One region of the Devosia sp. J20-27 genome, then DNA from elsewhere that is predicted to be linked to it. Evidence: predicted binding sites of a transcription regulator. Region 1 holds the regulator's gene; each other region holds the start of a gene.
The links. Region 1 encodes LexA, which represses DNA repair genes until DNA is damaged. Its sites were predicted from a motif close to TGTTCNNNNTGTGTTCNG; they were not measured.

Region 1 (7,560 bases):
CCGCCAACGGCATAGAGCGGCACCTCGGGCGGCAGCACGGCCTTCATCGCCTTGATGCCCTTGGGGCCGAGCACTTCTGCCGGGAAGAATTTCAGGCCATTGGCGCCGGCCCGCAGGGCGGAGAAGGCGTCGGACGGCGAGAACACGCCGGGATAGCTCCTGAGGCCCTTGTCGCGCGTGCGGACGATGACATCGGGGAAGGTATCGGGCGAGACGATGAAGGTGCCGCCGGCGGCAGCGACCGCGTCGACATCCTTGATGCTGAGCACGGTGCCGGCGCCGATCTCGGCGCGGCCGGCAAAGAGTTTCGCGGCGCTGCCGATCGAACTGAGCGGATCGGGGGAATTGAGCGGCACCTCGATCAGGGTGATGCCGGCAGCCACCAGCGCCTCGCAGACGTCGGTGACTTCGGCGGGCGAGATGCCGCGCAGGATGGCGATGATGTGTCGGTGTTCGAGCATGGTATCCTCAGGCAGCGCGGGCGGCCTTCAGCCCGGCGAGAGTGGCGTCGGTCGCATCGACGATGCGGGTTCTGGCCCCTAGCACGGCAAAGCCGCGCGCATAAAGCCGGCACAGGCCGGTGCTGCCGACGAGCGGGATTTCGGCATCGGTCAGCCAGTCGCGCTGGCCGCCGATTTCGGTGCCGATCAGCAGGCCCGACAGGAAGCCGGCGCACCAGGGGGCGGAGCGGCCCGAGAGCAGCGAGCCGGCGCGGACCTTGAAGAGCGTTGCGGTCAGGCGCTCAGGTGCGTCGAGGCCTTGGGAAAGGCCGGCATCGAAGCCGGCGTCGCGGTCCGGCCCCTCGACTTCACCCTGCAGCGAGTGCCGCAGCACCGAGTGGGTGCGCAGCACCTCGAAGAGTTCGCCGGTCATGGCGGTGGAGAAACGCTCCAGCCGGTGGCCGCTGAGGGTGGCCCACTTGGAATGGGTGCCGGGCATGACCACGAGGCCCTCGAAACCGGGCTGAAGGGCGGAGAGACCGAGCAGTTGCGTCTCCTCGCCGCGCATGACGTCCTCGGCGCCTTCGCGCCTGAGGCAGACACCGGGGAGGATCGTGGCGCGCAGCTTGCCGGGCAGATCGGGGGTGACGCCGCGTGCGGCCAAAGTGGAAAGATCGGCGGGGGCATCGAGATAGGGGGCCTCGAGCCAGCCCTGGCGAGCGCCAGCCATGCCGCAGATCAGTGCATCGATTTCAGTGCCTGGATCAATCGCGCCGTCCAGCAGCGCGGCGAGCACATCCGGATATTGCCCGGGCGTCAGCTTGCCCATGCCCTGATCGGAGCTGCGTGCAAAGGCGATGTCGCCGCTGGCGTCGATCCCCCATAGCCGCAGGTTGGACGTGCCCCAGTCGATTGCGATCCAGTCTGCCGTGCCTGCCAAAACCTGCTCCTCCCGTCGGTTGCCCCCTGTTTGGCCTTTTGTGCGGCCAAGCTCCAGCATTTCCGGAAGGTGGTTCAGTCATTTCTGCGGTTCGGGGCACTATCCGACCCGGATCGGCACGTGGCGGGCACAAAAAAAGGGCCGGTGCTGTCCACCGGCCCAGAGACGACCCACGGGGAGGGTCAGAGTTGCGTGCTCAGTACTTGCGCAGCAGGCCGACGAGGCGGCCCTGTACCTTGACCCGGTCGGGTGGGAAGATGCGCGTTTCGTAGGCCGGGTTGGCGGCCTCGAGCGCCACGGAATTACCCTTGCGACGCAGGCGCTTGAGCGTGGCCTCCTCGTCGTCGACGAGGGCGACGATGATCTCGCCGGTCGAGGCGTTGTCCTGCTTGCGGATGAGCACCGTATCGCCATCGAAAATGCCGGCTTCGACCATCGAGTTGCCGCGCACTTCGAGCGCGAAATGCTCGCCGGAGCCCAGCATCTCGGGCGGCACGGTGATGGTGTGGCTGTGGCTCTGGATGGCTTCGATGGGCGTACCGGCAGCGATGCGGCCCATGACCGGAATGGTGACCGGACGGCCCGCCTCCGAGGCAGTGGAGATGGCCGTGGCGGCGCGTGGCGGTGGCGCCGAGACACGGCCCAGGCTGCCATCGATGACGCTCGGCTCGAAGCGCGCCTTGCGGCCGCCAAGCGAGGGGTTCATCGAGTCGGGCAGGCGCACCACTTCGAGGGCCCGGGCCCGGTTGGGCAGCCGCCGGATGAAGCCGCGCTCCTCCAGCGCCGTGATCAGCCGGTGGATGCCGGACTTGGAGCGCAGATCGAGCGCGTCCTTCATTTCATCGAAGGAGGGCGGAATACCCGCCTCCTTCATGCGCTCATGAATGAACATGAGCAGTTCGTGCTGTTTGCGTGTCAACATTTGGCAGGCCCCGTGAGCAGAATCGGAACAAAGGCTGAACGATGTATAGATGTTCCAGTTCTGTTCTGCAACAGCCGGGGTAAATATTCGGTATGCAGGGACTTCGCCGAGCCGGCGCGAGCGTGATTTAGGGTTTGGCAAGCTTAATGGATTGCTTTTGATCGATTTAAGTAATGCCAAATAGAGCATGCCAGTTGGCATAGTCTTAGAATTTCAAAACTAGGCTCTCTCGTAACAGGGAGAGCAGAATGCTCAAAACAACAAACAAATCTGTCCTGGCTGCCGCGGCGTTGCTGGCTGGCATGATATCGGGCATGCCGGCGGCAGAAGCCCGTTTCGATCTGGGTCTGCCCTCGAGTGAGCCCAGCAACGAACTGCGGTTCGATGTTGCCTCGCTGAAGCTGCGGCCGAGCTATGACGCCTTTGCCACCGCCTCGCTGATGCCGCGCATGGAAGTGACGGCGCCGGTGCGCACGGTGGCGCCGAACTATAATGTGTTCAAGTCGGTGGTCGTGCCGATCGGGAAACTGCCGGCCTTCGCCCAGTGGGGCAAGGTGAAGCCCGCAGCTGTCTCGGCGAGCGATTTCTGCGCCAACGGGTTTTGCAAGAGCGCCGCCGGACGAGACTGGCGGCCGTGGCCGAGCGGGCGCGGCGCCTGCCGCAGGTCGAGGCCCTCAAGCTGATCAATCGTGAAGTCAACCGCACCATCGCCTATCGCTCGGACAAGGGCGACACCTGGCAGACGCTGGCGCAGAGCGCCGCGCGCGGCGCCGGTGACTGCGAGGACTTTGCCATCGCCAAGATGCAACTGCTGGCCAAACTCGGCTTTGCGCCGGACCAGTTGCAGTTCATCGTGCTCAAGGATACGCGGCGCCAGCTTTACCACGCGGTGCTTGCCGTGCATGTCGAGGGCAAGCGCTTCATCCTCGACAATCTCTCGAACACCGCCGCCAGTGACGACATCTTCCGCACCTACAAGCCGATCGTCTCGTTCGTGGGCTCAAAGAGCTACGTGCACGGCTTCAAGGGTGGCCAGAGTGCCGTTGCCATGGGCAAGGGCGGCATGAGCGCGATCCGGCTGGGCGAGGGGAACTGAGGGCAGGCCCGCTATTGAGCCTCGAAAGTGAGAATGGCCCGCCCGAGCGGGCCATTTGTTTTGCGCGTTCGCTGCAATCAGATCAGAAACGTATGCTCGGTGCCGTCGAAAACGATGTTGACCGGATCGGCGCCGCTGGCGGTGCCGTAGCCGACAAGTACGGAAACGCTGGTCCACACTACCCCCCCGGCGTTCGAAGATCCGTTGGTATCCACCTGGATGGTCACGTCCTGACCGGTCTGGGTCAGACGCACGTAATCCTGGATCTGGTCAGCTGGGATGGGGTTAGTCCCTAAGGCGGCGTCCAGCAGGCCACCCAGGTCGATGCGATCGCCCTCTGAGAAGCTGTAGTCGGTGATCTTGTCCGCATGTGACGAGCCAGAGGCCGCAAAGATGAAATCGTCAGCGTCGAGGCCGCCAGAGAGGATGTCATTGCCATTGCCGCCGTGCAGCTTGTCATTGCCCGAACCGCCCAGCAAGAGGTCGTCGCCGGCGCCGCCCCAGAGGACATCATCGCCATCCAGACCGACGAGGATATCAGTGCCGTTATCGGCCGTGTCGGAGTTGCCGCCACCACCATTCAGCGTATCTGCCCCCGCGCCGCCTATCACGGTATCGCCACTTGTATTGTTGTCTGGCGAGCCATCGAATGTGGGCAGGTTAGCGTCGATTGCCCCGATCGCTGTGTAGGTGACGTAGCTGTCTGGGCCGGCCGCAAGCGCAAGCGCGGCATTGTCGTAGTTGTTGACGATGGCGTTCCAGCTGGTGCTGCCCAGATCAAGATTGGAGTTGATGTCGCCGTCCAGATAGTAGTCGAGTGCCGAGTTGGCGCCGAGAGCCAAGAGTGTCTCAAGTTGGATCGAGGTGAAGACCAGGGTGATTGTGTCACCGTTGCCCGACACCCCATTATAGGTGATGGCGGACGATGTGGTGTGGCTCCAGGAGGTGACGATAGTATCGTTGTTGCCGGAGGAACCGGATGGCGGTGTATAGGCGTCATCTCCGACGATATTGACTGCAGCGTAATTGTTGGAGAGTGGACCGCTGGTGTCCGGAGAGAATTCAACGATGTTGGCGGTCGTGGTCGTGATGTTGCCGCCGGACGCAGTTCCGTTGTCGTCGATGGTTATCGTCACGACACCTCCCTCGCCATTGCTTGAGCCGTCAGGGTTCCAAAGCACATTCCCAGCCGCCAGATATGCGTTGATCGCCGAAATGGTGCCGTCGAGGGTGATGGCACGGCCGCCACTGCCGTTCACGGTCACGCCAGCGCCGCTCGAGGCCGTGAGGGAGTCGTCGCTATCATTCATGGACAGCGTGACACGCACGATGCCAAAGCTGTCGACATCCTGGAAGCTGATGCGATTAAGGACGTTGACGTCCCCGGTGCTGGCTTCGGACAGGTAGTAGAGTGTCGATGGGACATTGATGACGGCGGCGTCGGCTACGGCAGTCACCCCAATGGTCGTGGTTGCGACGTTGCTGGTCGAGGTCCCGTCGGTCACTGTCGCGGTGACGGTGCGAGACGTCGTGTCCGGGTTGTCCGTATGATTGCCAAAGCCGATCGCCTTGATGGCCGTCGCATAGTTGGCGACCGTAGCGGATCCGCTGAGAGCCACGGTGATCTTGCCGGCAACCGAAATATCGACCGACGCGGCAATACCGGGCGGCAGCGAGCCAACCGAGAGGAAGTCACCTGTCTTGGCATTGGTCAGGACGACGGTGGCGCCCGCCATATTGGGGGAGTCAGCATCCACAATGGTCGGGCCTGCCGCTGCAATTGAAACTGCCGCGCCGTTCTCAGTATAGCCGGTCGAATTATTGGTCGACGCGGCGCTGTAGGTGACATCGATATTGTCGATATAGACGAAATCGTTACTCTCCATCCCCCCGCCGGCTACGATGCGAATGATGGTGTCGCTCGTGTAGGGGCCAGTGATCGGGATGGAGATGTGCAGCATCCCGCTGTCCTGCTGGTTGCCTTTGAGCTCAAGAACTTCGCTGAAATTGACGCCGTCCTTGGCGATCTGGACGCTGACGATGTCGTTGCCTTGATCCAGATCACGCCGGTAGTCGAAGCTCAGCGTTGCGGATTTTGCGCCCGCTAGGTTGACGGTTCGCTGGATCGATGCATCGTCATTGTCACCGCTATCGCTCAATCTCAAGCGGCCGGAGGTGATGCCAATATCGTCGCTAGCGTGTGAAATCGATGCACTGTCATCGTCGCCGGTTTCTGTCCAGGAATTGACCCAGTTCACGCTGCCATTGTTGTTGCCATAGCTGGTGGCGCCGAACTCATCGCGGACGTTATCAAGCTGGTTGAGGCTGAGTACCGGCGCTTGGTTTGGCGATGCTTCGTTGACGTCGGTGACGTTCAGGGTGAAGACCTGCGATGCGTCCGGGTTGCCGCCAACGGCGATGTCATCGACGTTCACGGTCACCGCGTAGGACGACTTGGCCTCGAAGTCGGGTGACGACCCGACATAGAACAGCTCGTTGCCGTTGCGGATTTCGAAGGACGCAGCGTCGGCCCCGGCAAGGTTGAGGCTGTTGGTGCCCAGGGCATCGTCGGTGATGCCGATGGTGGCCACCTTGATGCCACCGGTGACGTCGCTGTTCTCGTCGATCGTAGCCGTGACATCGGTGAAGCTGACCGCAGTCGGTGCTTCGTTGACGTCCGACACCGAGATCGAGAATGCTTCCTTGTAGGTGGCGCCGTGGCTATCGGTCACCTCGACGGTGACGCTGTGCGAGGACGCTGACTCGAAGTCGAGCAGTGTTCCGTTGGCGACGGTGATCTGACCGGTCGCCGCGTCAATGGCGAAGCGGCCGCCAGCGTTCTGGGTGATACCCCCAACTACGGCGAAGGCGTAGCTGAGCGTTTCAACCGGACCATTGCCATCCACGCCGGTCACCGAGCCGACCACCACGCCATTGGCGCTGTTCTCGGCAACGCTCAGCGCGGTCGCGGTGAGGTCGGTTGGGGCCATCTGAATGAGCTGGGCCGGGGTGACCGATCCATTGGCGAACTGCACGCTCTCGATATTGGAAATATCGAATGTGTGGCCGCCGACGATCAGCGTATAGACGCCGCCGGACTCGGTGACCACGGCATCCTTCCATTGCACGTTGCTGAGCAACAGGGTGTCGTTTCCGCCATTGCCGTTGAAGACAACGTGGACATCGCCGACGAAGCCGGTGAGGTCGAGCGTGTCGTCGCCGGCGCCACCGGTGAAGGTGATGGTGCTGGGCAGGATTGCCGTACCCGAGACATCGTTCAGCACAAGGTTGATGGCACCAGTGCCGGCGACGACGTCGATATGTTCGATCTCGTCCGCACGAACAGTGGCGGCCCCGGGGCCGGTGTAGGTGATGACGATATCATCAGAGTCGACACCGCCGACGGACACGATGTTGCCCGCGTCGGCCTGCGGCAGCTTGCCGATGGTTACGGTGCGGTCCTCGCTGTCGCCCTGGACAGTGAGGATATCGTAGTCCGGGTTGAGGGCGGAAGATTCGGTGCCGCCGTGATAGCGATCATCACCGCCGCCAACCGTGTAGACGAAGGTGTCGTCGCCGCCCATGCCGCGGAAGGTGTCGGCGCCGAGGCCACCGGAGAAGAAGTCGTTGCCTTCGGTGCCGGTGACGTCGAACGCGAGCGGCTGGGCAGCATCGGCGCTGAAGTAGAGGTACTCATGGCCGATGGAGGTGAAGGTATTGCCGGTGAACACCGTGCCCGCGCCCGGCGTCAGGGTGGCCGGGAAGCCCCAGCCTGCCAAATAATCCTCGACGTCAATCGCCCAGCCAACGCTGGAGATGTCGTTATTGGTGACAATCGCGCCAGTGGCGTCAATGACCACTACGCCCAGGTTCAGGTGCGTCGCGCCCGTGCCGGTCAGACGGTTGCCGTCAATGGTGAGGTTGGTGGTCTCGAAGGTGAGGATGAGCGAGGCGGACCAGTTGGCGCCGGTGTAGCCAATGGCCGAAACCGTGTTGTTGACGATGGAGCCGGTGGAGCCGGAAACTTGGATGCCGTTCTGCGCCTGCACAGTGTGGGCGCCGACGCCGGTGATGGTGTTGCCATGGATATCAACGTCGGCGTTGACCACCACGATCGCGGTCTTCTGGAACTGGCTGACCGTAGAGTTCTGGATGACCATGT
Region 2 (7,560 bases), 370 kb from region 1:
GTCGAACGGGCCGCGCGGCGCGGTGTTCACCTCGGCCGTCTACCAGGGCTTTGCCGGCGATCCGGCCGACATTCTGGCCCGCATGCGCGAGATCACCGAAAAGCGCGAAAGCTCGCAGCCGACGCGTGCCAAGACCGGCGGTTCGACCTTCAAGAACCCCGAGGGCCACTCGAGCTGGAAGCTGATCGACGCGGCCGGCTGCCGCGGGCTCGTGGTCGGCGGCGCCCAGATGAGCGAGCTGCACGCCAATTTCCTGCTCAACATCGACAACGCGACGGCCTTCGACATCGAGACGCTGGGCGAAACCGTGCGCCATCGCGTGCGTGCCAATTCCGGCATCTCGCTGAAATGGGAAATCCGCCGCATGGGCCATTTCATCCCCGGGCGTGAAGTGCGTGAATTCACCGACGGCGACGTCTTCACGGGAGCCGTATGACCGTGCCCGACTTCCCCACCGCATTGGCCGCCTCGTCCCCTCTCCCCCCAGGGAAGAGGGTGGCCGAAGGGCGGGTGAGTGGCGCACACCCGCTCTGGAGTAGCGAACAATGAGCAAGCATGTCGCCGTCCTCATGGGCGGCTGGTCGAACGAGCGACCGGTGTCGCTCAAGTCCGGCCGTGAATGTTCCGATGCGCTGACCCGGGCCGGCTATACCGTCACCGATGTCGATGTCGATCGCGACATTGCCGGCGTACTGCAGCGGCTCAAGCCCGATGTGGTGTTCAATGCCCTGCATGGCCCGTTCGGCGAGAGCGGCATGATCCAGGGCCTGCTCGAACTGCTGCGCTTGCCCTATACGCATTCGGGCGTCCTCGCCTCGGCGCTGGCCATGGACAAGCATCAGGCCAAGATCATGCTCAAGGCCGCCGGCATTCCGGTCACCGACCACCTGATCATGAACCGCGCCGATGTGGTGCGCGCCCACGCCATGCCGCCGCCCTATGTGATCAAGCCGATCGCCGACGGCTCCAGCTTCGGCGTCTTCATCGTCAAGGGCGACCAGGCCCATCCGCCACAGGAATTGCTGCGCGAGGACTGGAACTCGGGCGAGGACGTGATGGTCGAGCGCTACATTCCCGGCCGCGAACTGACCTGCGCGGTGATGGGCGATGTCGCCCTCGGGGTGACCGAGATCGTCACCGACCTCTCCTTCTACAATTACGAGGCAAAATACGCCAAAGGCGGCTCGCACCACATTATTCCGGCGCCGGTGCAACCGAATATTTACGATAAAGTGCAGAAGATGTCGCTCAAGGCGCATGCTGCGCTCGGGTGCCGGGGCGTGACACGGACGGACTTCCGTTTCAACGACCAGGCCGGGCCGGACGGGGAACTCGTCTGTCTCGAAATCAACACCCAGCCAGGCATGACCGAAACATCACTGGTTCCCGAACAGGCCATCCATGCGGGCCACACATTCGAGGAGCTGGTCTCCTGGATGGTGGAGGATGCGAGTTGCAACAGGTAGGGGCTAAAGGGTTTGCCGATGCCCGGGCCGTGCATCCGCTTGCCCGTCCGCCGGCCAGGCCGCAGCCGCTCGCCCTGCGCATCCCGGCGCCGCCGCGCACGGCCCGCCGCCGCGCGCTGATCTCGGCAAGCCATGCCTGGGTGCTGCATCGCCGGATCATCATCCGGGCTGCCGGCGCGCTGCTGGCGCTGCTCTGCATTGTCGGCGTCTATCAGGCGCGCGAGCCGCTGGCCAAGCTGGGCGGCAATGTCTTCAACATCGTGCAGGGCGAGTTCGCCGCAGCGGGCTTCGGCATCGATGCGATCACCATTTCCGGCCAGACGCTGAGCCAGGACCAGCACATCATCGCGCTGCTGATGATGAGCGGCGGCGCCTCGACGCTCAATTTCGACGCCCAGAAGGCCCGCAACCTGATCCGCTGGATGCAGGCGGTCGACAGCGCCAATGTGCGCAAGGTCTATCCGGGCGAAATCATCGTCGACATCGTCGAAAAGACCCCGGCCGTGCGCTGGCGCGTCGGCACCACCACCTGGCTGGTCAACGAGACCGGCACGCGGATCGGCACCGATCCGGCGGCTGCCTATACCGAGCTGCCCCTGGTGGTCGGGGAGGGGGCGGCCGATGACGCCATCATCATGACCCGCATGATGGCCCGGCACCCGCTGCTGCTCGACGATCTGGCCGCCCTGTCGCGCATCGGCGACCGGCGCTGGGATCTCATCTATTACACCGGCCTGCGTGTGCAACTGCCCGAGCAGGGCGTGGCGCAGGCGCTCGACCACCTCGAAACCTACCAGCGCGACCATGCGCTGCTCGACCGGGACGTGACGCTGGTCGATCTGCGCGTGCCTGGGCTCGTGGCGCTGAAGCCGGGTCCGGTCGCCGACGAACAGATCGCCGCCGCGGCCAAGCCGGGCAAGAAGAAGCCCGTCGCCAAAGCCGATCCCGTGAAGGTCGCCCCCGTATATGTAACGCCTGCCCAGCGGCCGGCAGACAAGGCACAGTGATGATGACCGAGGCCATGACCGCACGTCTCAAACCCGTTCAGCCGGGGCGGACCACGCTGGTCGCCGTGCTCGATATCGGCTCGACCAAGATCTGCTGCGTGATCGCCCGCCTGGTGCCGCGCCCGGAGGGCAAGTCGCTCAAGGGCCGCACGCACGTGGTCGAAGTCATCGGCTTTGGCTATGGCAAATCCTCGGGCATCAAGTCCGGCGTCATCACCGACCTCGACAAGGCCGAACAGGCTGTGCGCACCGTCGTCGGCATGGCGGAGCGGGCCGCCGGTCTCACCGTGCAGTCGGTGATCGTCAATGTCACCGCCGGCCGGCTTGGTTCGGAGACATTCTCGGCCACGGTCAATCTGGGCGGCCTCGAAGTCGAGCGCGGCGATATCCAGCGCGTGCTCAAGGCCGTCAACGAGCGCTCGGTGCGCCCGGAACGCTCGATCATTCACGCGCTACCCATCGGCTATGCCCTCGATGGCCAGAAAGGCGTCAAGGACCCGCGCGGCATGGTGGGCGAACGCCTCAGCGTCGATGTGTCGGTGATCTCGGCCGAAACGCTGGCCATGCGCAATATCGAGCTGGTGCTGCATCGCTGCCATCTGCAGATCGAGGCGCTGGTCGCCACGCCCTACGCCTCGGGACTGTCGACGCTTGTCGACGACGAGTCGCAGCTGGGCGTGGCCTGCATCGATCTGGGCGGGGCGACGACGACCGTCTCGGTCTTTGCGGAGAACCAGCTGGTCTATACCGATGCCATCGCCATTGGCGGGCACCATCTCACTCTCGATATCGCCCGCCACCTCTCGGTCAGCGTTGCCGATGCCGAGCGGATCAAGACCGTCTACGGCTCGGTACTGCCGGCCCAGGCCGACGAGCGCGACCTCATCCCCATCGTTCCGGTCGGCGCCAGCGAGGACGAGGCGCCGGGCCAGATCCCGCGCTCGCACGTCACCCGCATCATCCGCCCGCGCATCGAGGAAATGTTCACCGCCGTGCGCGATCGCATGCAGGCCACCGGCATGATGGATATCTGCGGCTGCCGCTTCGTGCTCACCGGCGGAGGCAGCGAACTCACCGGCCTGCCGGAAGTCGCCCGCCGCGTCCTCGCCCGCAATGTCCGCAACGGCCGCCCGATGGGCATTTCCGGCCTGCCCGAGATGGCCAAGGGCCCCGCCTTTGCCTGCGTTGCCGGCATGCTGATCTACCCCCAGGTCTGCGCCCAGGAATTTTCCGAACCGCGCACGGCCCGCCTGACCGGCACCGACGGCTACATCGCCCGCGTCGGCACCTGGCTGAAGTCGGCGTTCTAGCCCGCCCTCCGCTTCTTCACCCGCGCGAACGGTTCGGCGGCGTCGTCGAACACAGTGCGGCCGCCATAGTCCTCGGAACGGCGCCATTCCTCGTCCACAAACTCCTGAAAGCCCGGACCCTTTGCCGTGGCTTCGAGCTGCCGCGTCTGGTGGTCGAGCCGTTTGATGGCGCTGGACTCCTCGCTGTGGCCGAGCCGCGCCTTGACCACGGCGTATTTCAGCACCCGGATAGTCTCGTCGTAGACTTTCAGCGGCACCGGGAAGGGGGCACCGTCCTTGCCGCCATGCGCCATGGCGAAGCGGGCAGGGTCGGTGAAGCGGTGCGGAGCGCCGTGGATCACTTCGGCCACCTGGGCCAGCGACTTGACGGTGCGGGCGCCGATGCCGGGCACCAGCAGCAGCTCGGAGAAGTCCCTCGGCGCCTGCCCTTCGGCGGCGGCCAGCGCGCCATGCAGGCGCCGCATGATCACGTCCTTTTCGCGGATGTCGTGATGCGCCGGCATGACCAGGTGGGGCAGGGTCATCTGCGCCGGTGGCGGCACCTCCTTGCGCGGCATCAGGTCGATCAGCTGGTCGACAATGCCGTCCGGGCCAAGCGTCGCCAGCAGGTCGAGCTGGGCCTTGCGGGAGTTTTCCGCCCGCCGGTCGGTGAGGTTGGTGATCTCGCCGCTGTTCTGGCCCTCGATCGCGACGTGCGGCGCATCGACGAAGTCGGTCAGGCCCTCCGAGGTCCAGTGGTAGCGCCGGGCGGTGCCGAAGTCGCCGCGCATGCCCTGTTGCACCACCACCCAGCTGCCGTCGGCGGCCACGATGAAGCCATGCAGATAGAGATCGAACCCGTCCTGGACCGCGGCGCTGTCGACCTTGGCGACGAGCCGGCTGGCCTGCGCCAGGGCGGCGCCGTCGAAACCGACGCGATTGCCGATCTCCACCAGTTCACCGGGAGTCTTGCGCGAATGCCTGCCGCGGCCGCCACAGACGAACAGTCCGAGTTCGCGCTCGAGCGGCTGCAGGCCACGCTTGAGTGCGCCGATGACGCTGGTGGTGATGCCGGAGGAATGCCAGTCCATGCCCATGACGGCACCGAACGACTGGAACCAGAACGGGCTCGACAGCCGGCGCAGCAGTTCCTCGCGTCCATATTCCTGGACGATGGCGTCGCAGATCACGGCCCCGAGTCTGGCCATGCGCTGGGCCAGCCATGGCGGTACCCGGCCGCCATGCAGTGGCAGATCGGCGCTGCCTGATCGCTGAGCCATTGGCGGCCCTCCTGTCTCGATACGGAACATAAAGGGAACGGTAACGAAAGTGAAGCGTCCTGATACAGAATTCGGAGGCCGTGGCGCCTTTCCGGGCTGGGTCGCATCGACCCGTTCATTCGTAAATTCAGAGTGTTAGCGCTTTGGGCTGCAGTTCCAGCCCATACTTAACCGGAGCTTACAAGTGTCCGGCAGCGTCTTGCATTTTGCGTCTGGGTTAACGGATTCGGCGGTTTTGTTAGGAGGCGGTTAACGAATTGGCGACTAAAACTTAATCAACACGCCACGATGGGGCCCTCCATGACGATCAATCTCACGATCCCTGACATCCAGGAACTCAAGCCGCGCATCACCGTCTTCGGAGTCGGTGGCGCCGGCGGCAATGCCGTCAACAACATGATCGCCTCTGGCCTGGACGGTGTCGACTTCGTGGTCGCCAACACGGATGCCCAGGCTCTGGCGCTGTCGAGTGCACAGCGGATCATCCAGCTGGGCGTGGCGGTCACCGAGGGTCTCGGCGCCGGCTCTCACCCCGAGGTCGGCAAGGCTGCCGCCGAAGAAAGCTGGGACGAGATCAATGATCACCTCTCCGGCTCGCATATGGTGTTCATCACCGCGGGCATGGGCGGCGGCACCGGAACCGGCGCGGCGCCGGTGATTGCGCGTGCCGCGCGCGAGCAGGGCATCCTGACGGTCGGCGTCGTCACCAAGCCGTTCCAGTTCGAGGGTAACCGTCGCGGTCGTCTGGCCGAGGATGGCATCGACGAGCTGCATCGCCATGTCGATACGCTGATCGTCATTCCGAACCAGAACCTCTTCCGCGTCGCCAACGAGAAGACCACCTTTGCCGACGCCTTCAAGATGGCCGACCAGGTGCTCTACTCGGGTGTCGCCTGCATCACCGATCTGATGGTCAAGGAAGGCCTGATCAACCTGGACTTTGCCGACGTGCGCGCCGTCATGCGCGGCATGGGCAAGGCCATGATGGGAACCGGCGAAGCCGAGGGCGAAGATCGTGCCCGTCATGCGGCAGAAGCCGCCATTGCCAATCCGCTGCTCGACGACGTGTCGATGCATGGGGCGCGCGGCCTGCTGATCTCCATCACCGGCGGTCCGGACCTGACGCTCTATGAAGTCGACGAGGCGGCGAGCCGCATCCGCGAGGAAGTCGATCCGGATGCCAACATCATTCTGGGCGCCACCTACGATCCGAACCTGAACGGCACGATCCGCGTCTCGGTCGTTGCGACCGGCACCGATGCCACCATGGTGCAGGCCATGGAGCCGATGGCTTCCAACAGCGGTCGCGCGCCGCTGCAGGTGCAGCAGCGCCGTCCGATGGCCGACGCTGCGCCCCAGCCGCAGCCGGAACCCGAGGTTAAGTCGTTCGAGCCGCTCGAATCACAGGTCGAGCAGGCCGTGGCCGAGGCGATCCAGGAGCCGACCTATACCAGCTACCAGGAAGACGACGGCGTGACGGTGGAGCCCTATATCCCGGCGGCTGCCCACAACATCATCGAAGAGGGCATGCGGGCCCCGGAAGCCCCGATTCCCAGCGTTTACGTGCCTTCCAGCGCCGAACGTCCCGATGGCCAGCGGCGCATGCCGCGGACCGAGGAACTGCCGGTTGTTGCAAGACGGTCACTCGCGCCCCAAGAAAAGCAGGACGTCGAGCCGCGCAATGCCCGCGCCCTGTTCAAGCGCCTCGCCTCCAATGTCGGCAATGCGCTGCGCTCGAGCGAGCCGCACGGGCTTGATGAAACCGAGCATACACGCGCCGACGATGCCGCTGCCCGCAGCGCCATAGAGGCCGGAACGCCTAGGGTTTCGCAGGGTTCGCAGCCCGCGCAGGGGGCTGCCGGGTCGCTCGACAAGCACGGCCGCGAGCCGGCTCCGGCGGCGCAGAAAGAGCATATCGAAATCCCGTCTTTCCTCCGGAAGCACGGCTGATCGAGGCTTAATCAGAGGTTAAAAACTTCGCCCGGTGCGGCTTCCGCGCCGGGTTTTTATTGGCTAAGACTGCACCGGGGCCGTCTGTCGGGGTTTGGAGTCTAATTGATGCAGAAACTTTCGGCGCGGCAACGCACCCTTGCTCGCGCGCTCGAATTCAGCGGTTTTGGTGTCCATAGCGGATTGCCCGTCACCCTCACCATCGAGCCGGCTCCCGCCGACAGTGGCTATCTGATTGCTCGGAAACTCGACAATGGCGTGACCGTCGGTCCGGTGCCGGTGCATTTTTCGCGCGTCACCCGCACCACGCTCTGCACCACGCTCGATCTTGGCGACAGCGTTTCCGTGGCGACAGTGGAGCATGTGATCTCGGCCCTTTCGGGCATGGGTGTCGACAATGCCCTGGTGACGCTGACCGGCGCCGAGTGCCCGATTCTCGACGGCAGCGCGCAGCCCTACGTCAACGGCATCATGGAAGCCGGCCTCGACGTGCAGCCGGCGCCGCGCCGCTACATCAAGATCATGCGGCAGGTTCTCGTCCGCAACAACGAGGCTTCCGCCGCGCTCG
Region 3 (7,560 bases), 1.3 Mb from region 1:
CACGGTGCCGTCGGTGGCGAGCACGAATTCCTCATTGGGCGCGCCGGCGAGGCGCTCGGCCCGCTTGGCGATCTCGGGGGCGACCACCTGGCTGGCGGCGGCGCGCAGGTTCTTCGAGTCGCCGTCATCGGACCGCGCCAAGGTGAAGCGGAAGCCCTCGATCGAGCCAATAAGATGACCTTCGAGGCTCACTTCGCCGCGGTCGTTTACTTCAGGCGATACCATATGCTTGTCTCTCAAGTGGCGCATGAGAACGCTGGTCCGGCGGTCCACGAAACGCTGTGTGAGGCGTTCGTGCAAAGCGTCGCTCAGGCGGTCTTCAATGTCCCGCGTCTTTTCGCGCCAATGCGCGGGGTCTTCAAGCCAATTTCTGCGGTTGGCGACGAACGTCCAGGTGCGGATCTGGCGTATCCGGTTGGATAGCGTATCGATATCACCTGAAACATTGTCGCAGAAGCGTACCTGCTCGGCAATCCAGTCCTCGTCGACTTTGCCGCGCCTGATCAGATCGACATAGACGCGGGTGATGATTTCGCCGTGCTGCGCCGGCGAGATGTCGCGATAGTCGGGAATACTGCAGCAGGCCCAGAGCAACTCCACGGCGGCGCGATTGGTTGCCAGCGCGGCGGCCTCGTTGCGGGCCAGGAACTCCAGCGCATGCTGGTCGGTGGCCATCGGCACCCGGGTCAGCTGCTTGCGGTCCGGCGAGCGGTCGAGGCTGCCCAGCAGCCTGTCGAGCGAGGCGAAATCAAGCTCGCTGTTGCGCCACTGCAGCACCCGGACCGGTTCGAAATCGTGGGTTTCGAGCCGGACGATCAGTTCCTCGTCGAAATCGCCGGCATTGCCGGTGACGCCGAAACTGCCGTTGATCATGTGGCGGCCGGCGCGGCCGGCGATCTGGCCAAACTCCGCCGGGGTCAGCGGCCGGGTCTGGTGGCCATCGAACTTGCGGTCGTCGGCGAAGGCGACATGGTGGACATCGAGATTGAGCCCCATGCCGATGGCGTCGGTGGCGACGAGAAAGTCGACATCGCCGTTCTGGTACATGTCGACCTGGGCATTGCGGGTGCGGGGGCTGAGGGCGCCCATTACCACTGCCGCGCCGCCGCGCTCGCGGCGGATCAGTTCGGCAATGGCGTAGACCTGGCTGGCCGAGAAGGCGACGATGGCCGAGCGCTTGGGCTGGCGCGAGATCTTCTTGGAGCCCGAGTAGAGCAGTTCGGAAAAGCGCGGCCGGTAGATGATGTCGGCGTCCGGCAGCAGGGCACGGATGACGGGTGCCATGGTGGCGGCGCCCAGCAGCAGCGTTTCGTGGATGCCGCGGGCGTGCAGGATGCGGTTGGTGAAGACGTGGCCGCGGTCGAAATCGGTGGCCACCTGGATTTCGTCGATGGCAAGGCACTCGACCGGCATGTCGAGCGGCATGGCCTCGACGGTACAGACCCAGTAGCGCGCCTTGGGCGGAACGATGCGCTCCTCTCCGGTCACCAGCGCCACGTGCTGGGCGCCGATGCGGTCGACGACCTTGTGGTAGACCTCGCGCGCCAGCAGCCGCAATGGCAGGCCGATCATGCCCGAGCGGTGCGCCAGCATGCGCTCGATGGCGAAGAACGTCTTGCCGGTGTTGGTGGGGCCGAGGATCGCCTTGAGCGAGCCGGAATTACCTGCGGTCATCTATCGCTATGTAAGGAGGAACGGCGCGCGATGCGAGTGTTTCAAAGGGAGACCAGATTTCTCCCGTTTTGGGCGCCGGAGTTAAGGGTTGGCACGAAACGCGAACAAAACGAGACAGAATCGGCCGCGACTCGAAAATCCGCCTTTGTTCACCCCAGCATATGGTGTGCCACCCGCTGATTCTAGCGCTAGAGGCGATCAAAGGTGTGCGTGATCCCCGGTTTCTCCCCCGAAACGGTTCAGCTTCCTTACCAGAGTGCTAATTTCGGCCCTCTGGCGGCCCGATGCCGGTAGTTGTGAAGCGAAGGTAAACGGCTCTGGTGCAAATATTTTTTTGCATGTTCATGGGGGAGCGCCCGGCGCACGGGGATCGCCGAGGCGCATATTGAGAAAATCGGCATTGACCGTGCCATCGCGGGACGGCCCGGGCGTTAGGACGCTGTTAACCATGAATGCGGGGCCGGCGCTTTCGGAGCGCAGTTCGCCGCATCATGGTCTCAGGCCCGCCGGGATCGACCGCTTCGACAACCTGTGCCGCTTCGGCACGGAAACCGGCAGCCTGAGACGCGCGCGTTAACTCCTGCATCAAACCGTGAACGAACATGGGGCGAATCGTGGGCCTGTGGATAAAAGTGCTTTGTTCACCCACACTTGGTGGTGGTCGCCAGGCTGCCGACCCACAAGCGACCCGATATCGGACCGATCCGACCGCACGATCGGGGGTCCGACGTTCATCTCCGTCACCAAAGCCTTAAGAAATCAGGGTTTTCCTGCCAGCGCAGGCAAGTGTTAGCAGCCGGTTAACAGCACCCGCTGTCGAAGATTTCTGCTGCTCACCTTTGCATCCCCGGCCGGCGGCGGCCTTGAGGCGCAAAATTGAGGAAAAAGCCTTTGACCGTCCCGGCATGGGACGCCCGAGATCTTCATGTTTCGCTAACCATAAATGTGGCGGCGTCTGGTTGAGACTTCCGCGGCCTGGCGTCCGCACCCGGTTCGAGTGTCGGAGGCACGCGCCATCGCCGGTCTGTTGCCGGCGCGGCGGGGCCGCGGAGAAAATGCTCAGCAGTCGGCGGTGAGCGGGACCCAGTTGCTGGCCACGGTGCTGCCGGGAATGACGACGCGGTATTCCGCATCGATCGGGGTGACGATGTTCATCGGCTTGGAATAGCTGCCCATGATCACGCCATTGGCGCCCTTGACGGTGGTGACGTTATAGGGGCCGGACACCTGGCCGCCCTTGCGCACGATCAGGATCGGCAGGGTGCCGGGCTTGTTGGTGCGGACCCAGGCGGTCAGCTTGGCCGGGCCGGGGCAGATATTGTTGGCCGGCGAGATGATGCCGAGCTGGGCGCTGGTCGCCTTGAGCTTGACCTGGCCACCGGCCTTGAGGTCGAGGGCACTGGCGCTGCCGGTGACGGCAGTCAGGGTGAGCAGCGCGATGAGGCCGGCTTTGAGGGTCGAGGTCATGGTGTGCTTCTCCGTTGGTGCAGAGAAGATGTGGCCTGGGGATTGAACTCCGCCTGAGCGATGCGTTTATCCGAGGTTCATCGTGGCGGCCGGCAGAGCGGTCTTGCGCCCGGCGGGTTCAGTTGCCGATCGGAAGGCGCAGGCCGACGGTCAGGGCGTGCGATGCCATGCGGAAGTTATAGGGCTCCGTTGGCGAATTGTTGGGCGGAGGCGCCACCGGCACACCGCCACCGCTCGCCTGTCCCAGGTCGGTATAGCGATAGGTGAAGTCCAGAGTGCCGTTGCCGCCTATCAGATCGGCCAGGGCAAAGGACACGCCGCCCCCGGCAGACCACGCCAGATTGATCTGATCGCTGCCGCTCCAACTGCGCGTCGTCTGCGCAGACGCGGCATTGTTGCGGGTCCATTCGCCCATCGAGACGCGGGCGATGCCGACGCCGCCGGTGAGGAAAGGCTGGATAGCCGACTCCGAGCCCGAGAGTGTCAGCGGCTCGACATAGAGATTGGCCATCAGCGCGAACGCGGACACGGCGCCATGGATGTCGGTCGCATGGTCGCCGGCGGGCGAAGGGTTGCCGCCCACGGCCGTGAGATAGGTGCCATCGACCTGCGTGGAACTGACGAAGCCGGCCGAGCCGTCGACGCGGACGCCGTTGCCCCAGTCATAGCCGAGGCCGATGCCGCCGGTGACCGATACTGGGCGATTGAGCGAAAAGGTAATGCGCGGGTCGCCCGCGCCGCCCGGACCATGCCAGTAGCCGCGGTCGGTAGCCAGCACATTGGCGCCCAGTTCGCCGCGGACGAACCAGCCTTCGTAGCCAGACACCACCGTGTCCTGAGCAAGCCCTGAGGCGGTCGTGCCGACGAGCAGCATTGTGGCAAGGGTCACTGTCTTGAGCGGGTTTGCGAGCATAGGTGGCCTCCTTGGGTATTCCGGGATCGACATCGGCGAGCCGCTCCCGCCATGCACTGATCGGCAGAGGACCGCGCCCGTGCTTCTGCACGGCAGTCCGTGACTATTCGCAATCCCGCTGCCTGACATTGATGGCCGTCAAAGCCGTGCGCGAATTCTGTTCCGATACTCGGTCAGCGGGCGGATTCCATCCCGTCCATCATGCAAACTTGGAGATCCGGCATGTTCAGAAAGATATCGCAGCGCTGGCTTTTGAGCGGAGTCGCGGCCGCCGCATTGCTGGTTGGTTCGGGCGCCTTGCCCGGAACCGTCGCTTCCGCAGCGGAAGGCAAGGGCACGCAGACCCAAACCCAGACCGGTCCAAATGCGGGCGCTGGTGGCAATTCGGACCAGGCAGGCGAAGGCGGCAAGGGCGCCATGGGCGGCGGCGTCGGCAGCGCCGCGGAAGAGGAGTCGGACGGCAAGGGCCCCAAGGCGGGCCAACCTGCGGGTGATAGCGGCGGCAAGCCGATCTGGGCCCAGGAAGGTATCCCGGAGGTTGAACTGGGCCGTCTCAGCGTCATCCGCAGTCCTGATCGGGTTCTGGACCACGCCCTCGACGAGGCCGTGAACAATTTCGATCCGGCACTGACCAGCATCTACGAGATGAGTGTCCTGCAGTTCGATGTCTATATCACGGCGCACTGGGATGACCCGGATTTCGCCATCATCGACTCGCCTCTCGAAAATCTGGCTCTGCTCAAGGAGCTCTGGACGTTGCAGACGACCAGCCTGCCTGTCGATCTGACCCAGACCAACATTATCGAACTCTCCGCTATCTTCATCGGCGTGGCGTCCGACAAGGCCATTCCGGTCAGCGTCGACACCATTATTGCTCTGGCACGGATCACGGGCGTGGACATGTCGCTCGCGACGGCGCAGGCGATCGCCGACAAGGCAGACGACGTTCGCGAAGCGGTGGCCGCCGCGCACGACGCCTAGTCGTAAGGCATGAACTGTTGCGAAGGTCGGGCGATTGCCCGGCCTTTGGTGTTGCTGCCCGCCGTCCGCCCCGGCCGCCGTTAGTGCCGCAGGCGGGTCAGCACCATGGAGAGGTCGCCCATGCTGGTGGTCAGCAGCACACGATAGGGGATGAAGGTGTCGGTGCCGGCCAGCGGCGCATACCAGATCAGGATGCGGTCGCTTTCCTTGAGGTAGTTTGTCACTTCCGACGTGGTGAAGTGCCCCGAGATCGGGGTGTAGCGGATGTTGCAGAGAATCACCGGGCCCTGGTAGCCGGTCTTCTTGCTGGTCGCCTGGTCTTCCTTGGTGAAGCGCAGCGCGATGTTGAAGCGCTCGAGGCCGGTGAAAACCTGCATCTTGCGATTGCAGAGGTTCTTGTCGAGCTTGCCGCCCTTGAGCACGAAGGCGGCGATCATGTCGTTGACGCCGCGCAGGTGCTTCCGCTCGATGGCCACCCGGTCGATATTGTTGAGCAGTGGCGGATTGACGACAAAACTCTCGACGTTCCTGCCGGCATAGGTGATGGCGACGGTAAAATCCTCGCCGCCACTGGAGGTCAGCAGGTCGAAGCGCTGCGAGGTCAGCGCGCTCGGCGACGATGGCCCCTCGGACTCGATCTTGCCGCTGCCGCTGGCCACCAGCGTGGCAAGACCGGTGATCCGGGCGTCGACATTGAGCTTGTAGTGCCGGTCGTCGTCCTCGAGCGCGATGGTCACCGCGGCGATATTGTTCTTGCCCAGCGACACGCTGTAGTCGGCGACGGCCGCGACCGGGGCGGCGACCGCAGGCCATGTCAGGGCGCCAAGCGCCAGGATCAGGGCTCCCGCAAGCGACGGCAATCTCAAGGACAAATCAACCTCTGGCACAGGTTCGGGTGCGAACGAATCGACGGGCCCGAAAATGCCTGCTCCGCCGGAGCGAGGCAAGGTATTCACCGATTTGCGATGCTGTGGCGGCAGGGACACGCAGGCCAAGCTTGCATGAATTGCATCTGGACTCGCCGTGCATCGATGTGGAAGTAAGCACCAGCGTCAGAGTTTATGCCATTCGAGGGCCTTGATTGATGCTGCGTGCCTGTTTCCTGACATTTGTTCTCGGCCTCACCGCCATTCTCGCGCCCACGGCCGCGACGGCGGGCAACGAGTACCGCTACCCTGAAAAGACGGTGCTGTCGCAGTATGACGAGGCGGTGTTCTTCTTTGGCGGACGCTTCCACACCGGCTGGTTCGTCGAAAGCTTCTACCCGTGGCAGGCCGATTGGGACGACACCTATGTGCTGGGCGCCGGCTATCAGCGCACCTGGCTCGACTGGAAGGATCTGCGGATCGGCGGCGAGGTGGGCGTGGGCGGCCGGTTCGGCAGGGATGCCTCGTCGGCCGAGTTCTGGGCGGCGATCTTTGCCCGCTATGACGGGTTCGCCTATGGCAATTTCCGCGTCACGCCGATCTTTTCGATCGGCCTGAGCTATGCCACCGGCACGCAGGGCTACGAATCCACCCGCATGACCGAGTGGGGGCGCTATCAGCCGCTGCTGGTCTATCTGGGGCCGGAAATCGCCGTGTCGCTGGTCGATCAGCCGCAGTGGGAAGTCTTCACCCGGTTCCATCACCGGTCCGGCGCCTATGGCCTGATTGCCGACATGGATGCCTCCAATGCGGTGACGGCGGGCCTGCGCTACAAGTTCTAGTGCCGCTGATACGCCGTTACGCGTCGATATCTTGACGAGACCGGCCCGTTTCTCTATGGAACGCGCACAATCAAGAACAGACTCCAGCCCGTTGCGCGGGATTTCTCGCGCCGAGGGCCTTTGACACAGGATAAAGACCAGATGGCACGCCGCTGTGAACTGACCGGTAAAGGCGTTATGACCGGTAATACCGTGAGCCACGCGCTCAACCGCACCCGTCGCCGGTTCCTTCCGAACCTGCTCAACGTCACGCTGCTGTCGGACGTGCTGGGTCGCGGCGTCAAGCTGCGCATCTGCGCCAACGCGCTGCGCACGGTCGAGCACCGCGGTGGCCTCGATGCGTTCCTCGTCAAGTCCAAGGACGACGAGCTGAGCCCCCGGGCGCTGCTGCTCAAGAAGGAAGTGCGCGCGGCCCTCGCCGCCTAAGCCACATTTCTCATACAGTTTCGAACCGCGCGGTGGCCCCGGGTCCCGCGCGGTTTGCTTTTTCCGGCCTTTGCACTAAGAAGGCCACCGCTGCGCCGGTCTGATGCCGGAGGGCAGCTTCAACAAAGGTGCGTCATGCTCGCTCGCTTTACCCACCCGAGGTTCGTCCTCGCGGTTCTCGCCATGGTCGTTGTCGTCACGGCCTCCAATATTCTCGTGCAGTATCCGGTGCAGTTCGATCTGGGCCCGCTGCATCTGGGTGACCTGCTGACGTGGGGCGCCTTCACCTATCCGTTTGCCTTCCTCGTCACCGATCTCGTCAACCGGCACGACGGCGCGGGCCGGGCCCGCATCGTCGTGGTCTTCGGCTTCGTGGTGGCACTGGTGCTGT

Region 2: the regulator LexA is predicted to act here: its motif matches at 5,065-5,082, upstream of AC0L4C_RS12385 (DUF763 domain-containing protein).
Region 3: the regulator LexA is predicted to act here: its motif matches at 1,764-1,781, upstream of AC0L4C_RS07725 (helicase-related protein).

What each region holds. Positions count from the first base shown of each region.
Region 1 is NZ_CM147875.1:2,886,682-2,894,241, forward strand. Features, by position in the region: gene AC0L4C_RS14260 (2-dehydro-3-deoxy-6-phosphogalactonate aldolase) at 1-461, opposite strand, end outside; gene AC0L4C_RS14265 (2-dehydro-3-deoxygalactonokinase) at 469-1,380, opposite strand; gene lexA (transcriptional repressor LexA) at 1,577-2,302, opposite strand; gene AC0L4C_RS14275 (hypothetical protein) at 2,551-2,985, shown strand; gene AC0L4C_RS14280 (transglutaminase-like cysteine peptidase) at 2,937-3,398, shown strand; gene AC0L4C_RS14285 (calcium-binding protein) at 3,476-4,708, opposite strand; partial or broken gene AC0L4C_RS14290 (VCBS domain-containing protein) at 6,119-7,560, opposite strand, start outside.
Region 2 is NZ_CM147875.1:2,513,433-2,520,992, forward strand. Features, by position in the region: gene murB (UDP-N-acetylmuramate dehydrogenase) at 1-436, shown strand, start outside; gene AC0L4C_RS12370 (D-alanine--D-alanine ligase) at 546-1,466, shown strand; gene AC0L4C_RS12375 (cell division protein FtsQ/DivIB) at 1,454-2,473, shown strand; gene ftsA (cell division protein FtsA) at 2,488-3,783, shown strand; gene AC0L4C_RS12385 (DUF763 domain-containing protein) at 3,780-5,042, opposite strand; gene ftsZ (cell division protein FtsZ) at 5,343-6,992, shown strand; gene lpxC (UDP-3-O-acyl-N-acetylglucosamine deacetylase) at 7,101-7,560, shown strand, end outside.
Region 3 is NZ_CM147875.1:1,570,521-1,578,080, forward strand. Features, by position in the region: gene AC0L4C_RS07725 (helicase-related protein) at 1-1,674, opposite strand, end outside; gene AC0L4C_RS07730 (hypothetical protein) at 2,734-3,141, opposite strand; gene AC0L4C_RS07735 (outer membrane protein) at 3,260-4,054, opposite strand; gene AC0L4C_RS07740 (hypothetical protein) at 4,277-5,035, shown strand; gene AC0L4C_RS07745 (DUF3108 domain-containing protein) at 5,116-5,907, opposite strand; gene AC0L4C_RS07750 (hypothetical protein) at 6,120-6,743, shown strand; gene rpmB (50S ribosomal protein L28) at 6,885-7,169, shown strand; gene AC0L4C_RS07760 (queuosine precursor transporter) at 7,305-7,560, shown strand, end outside.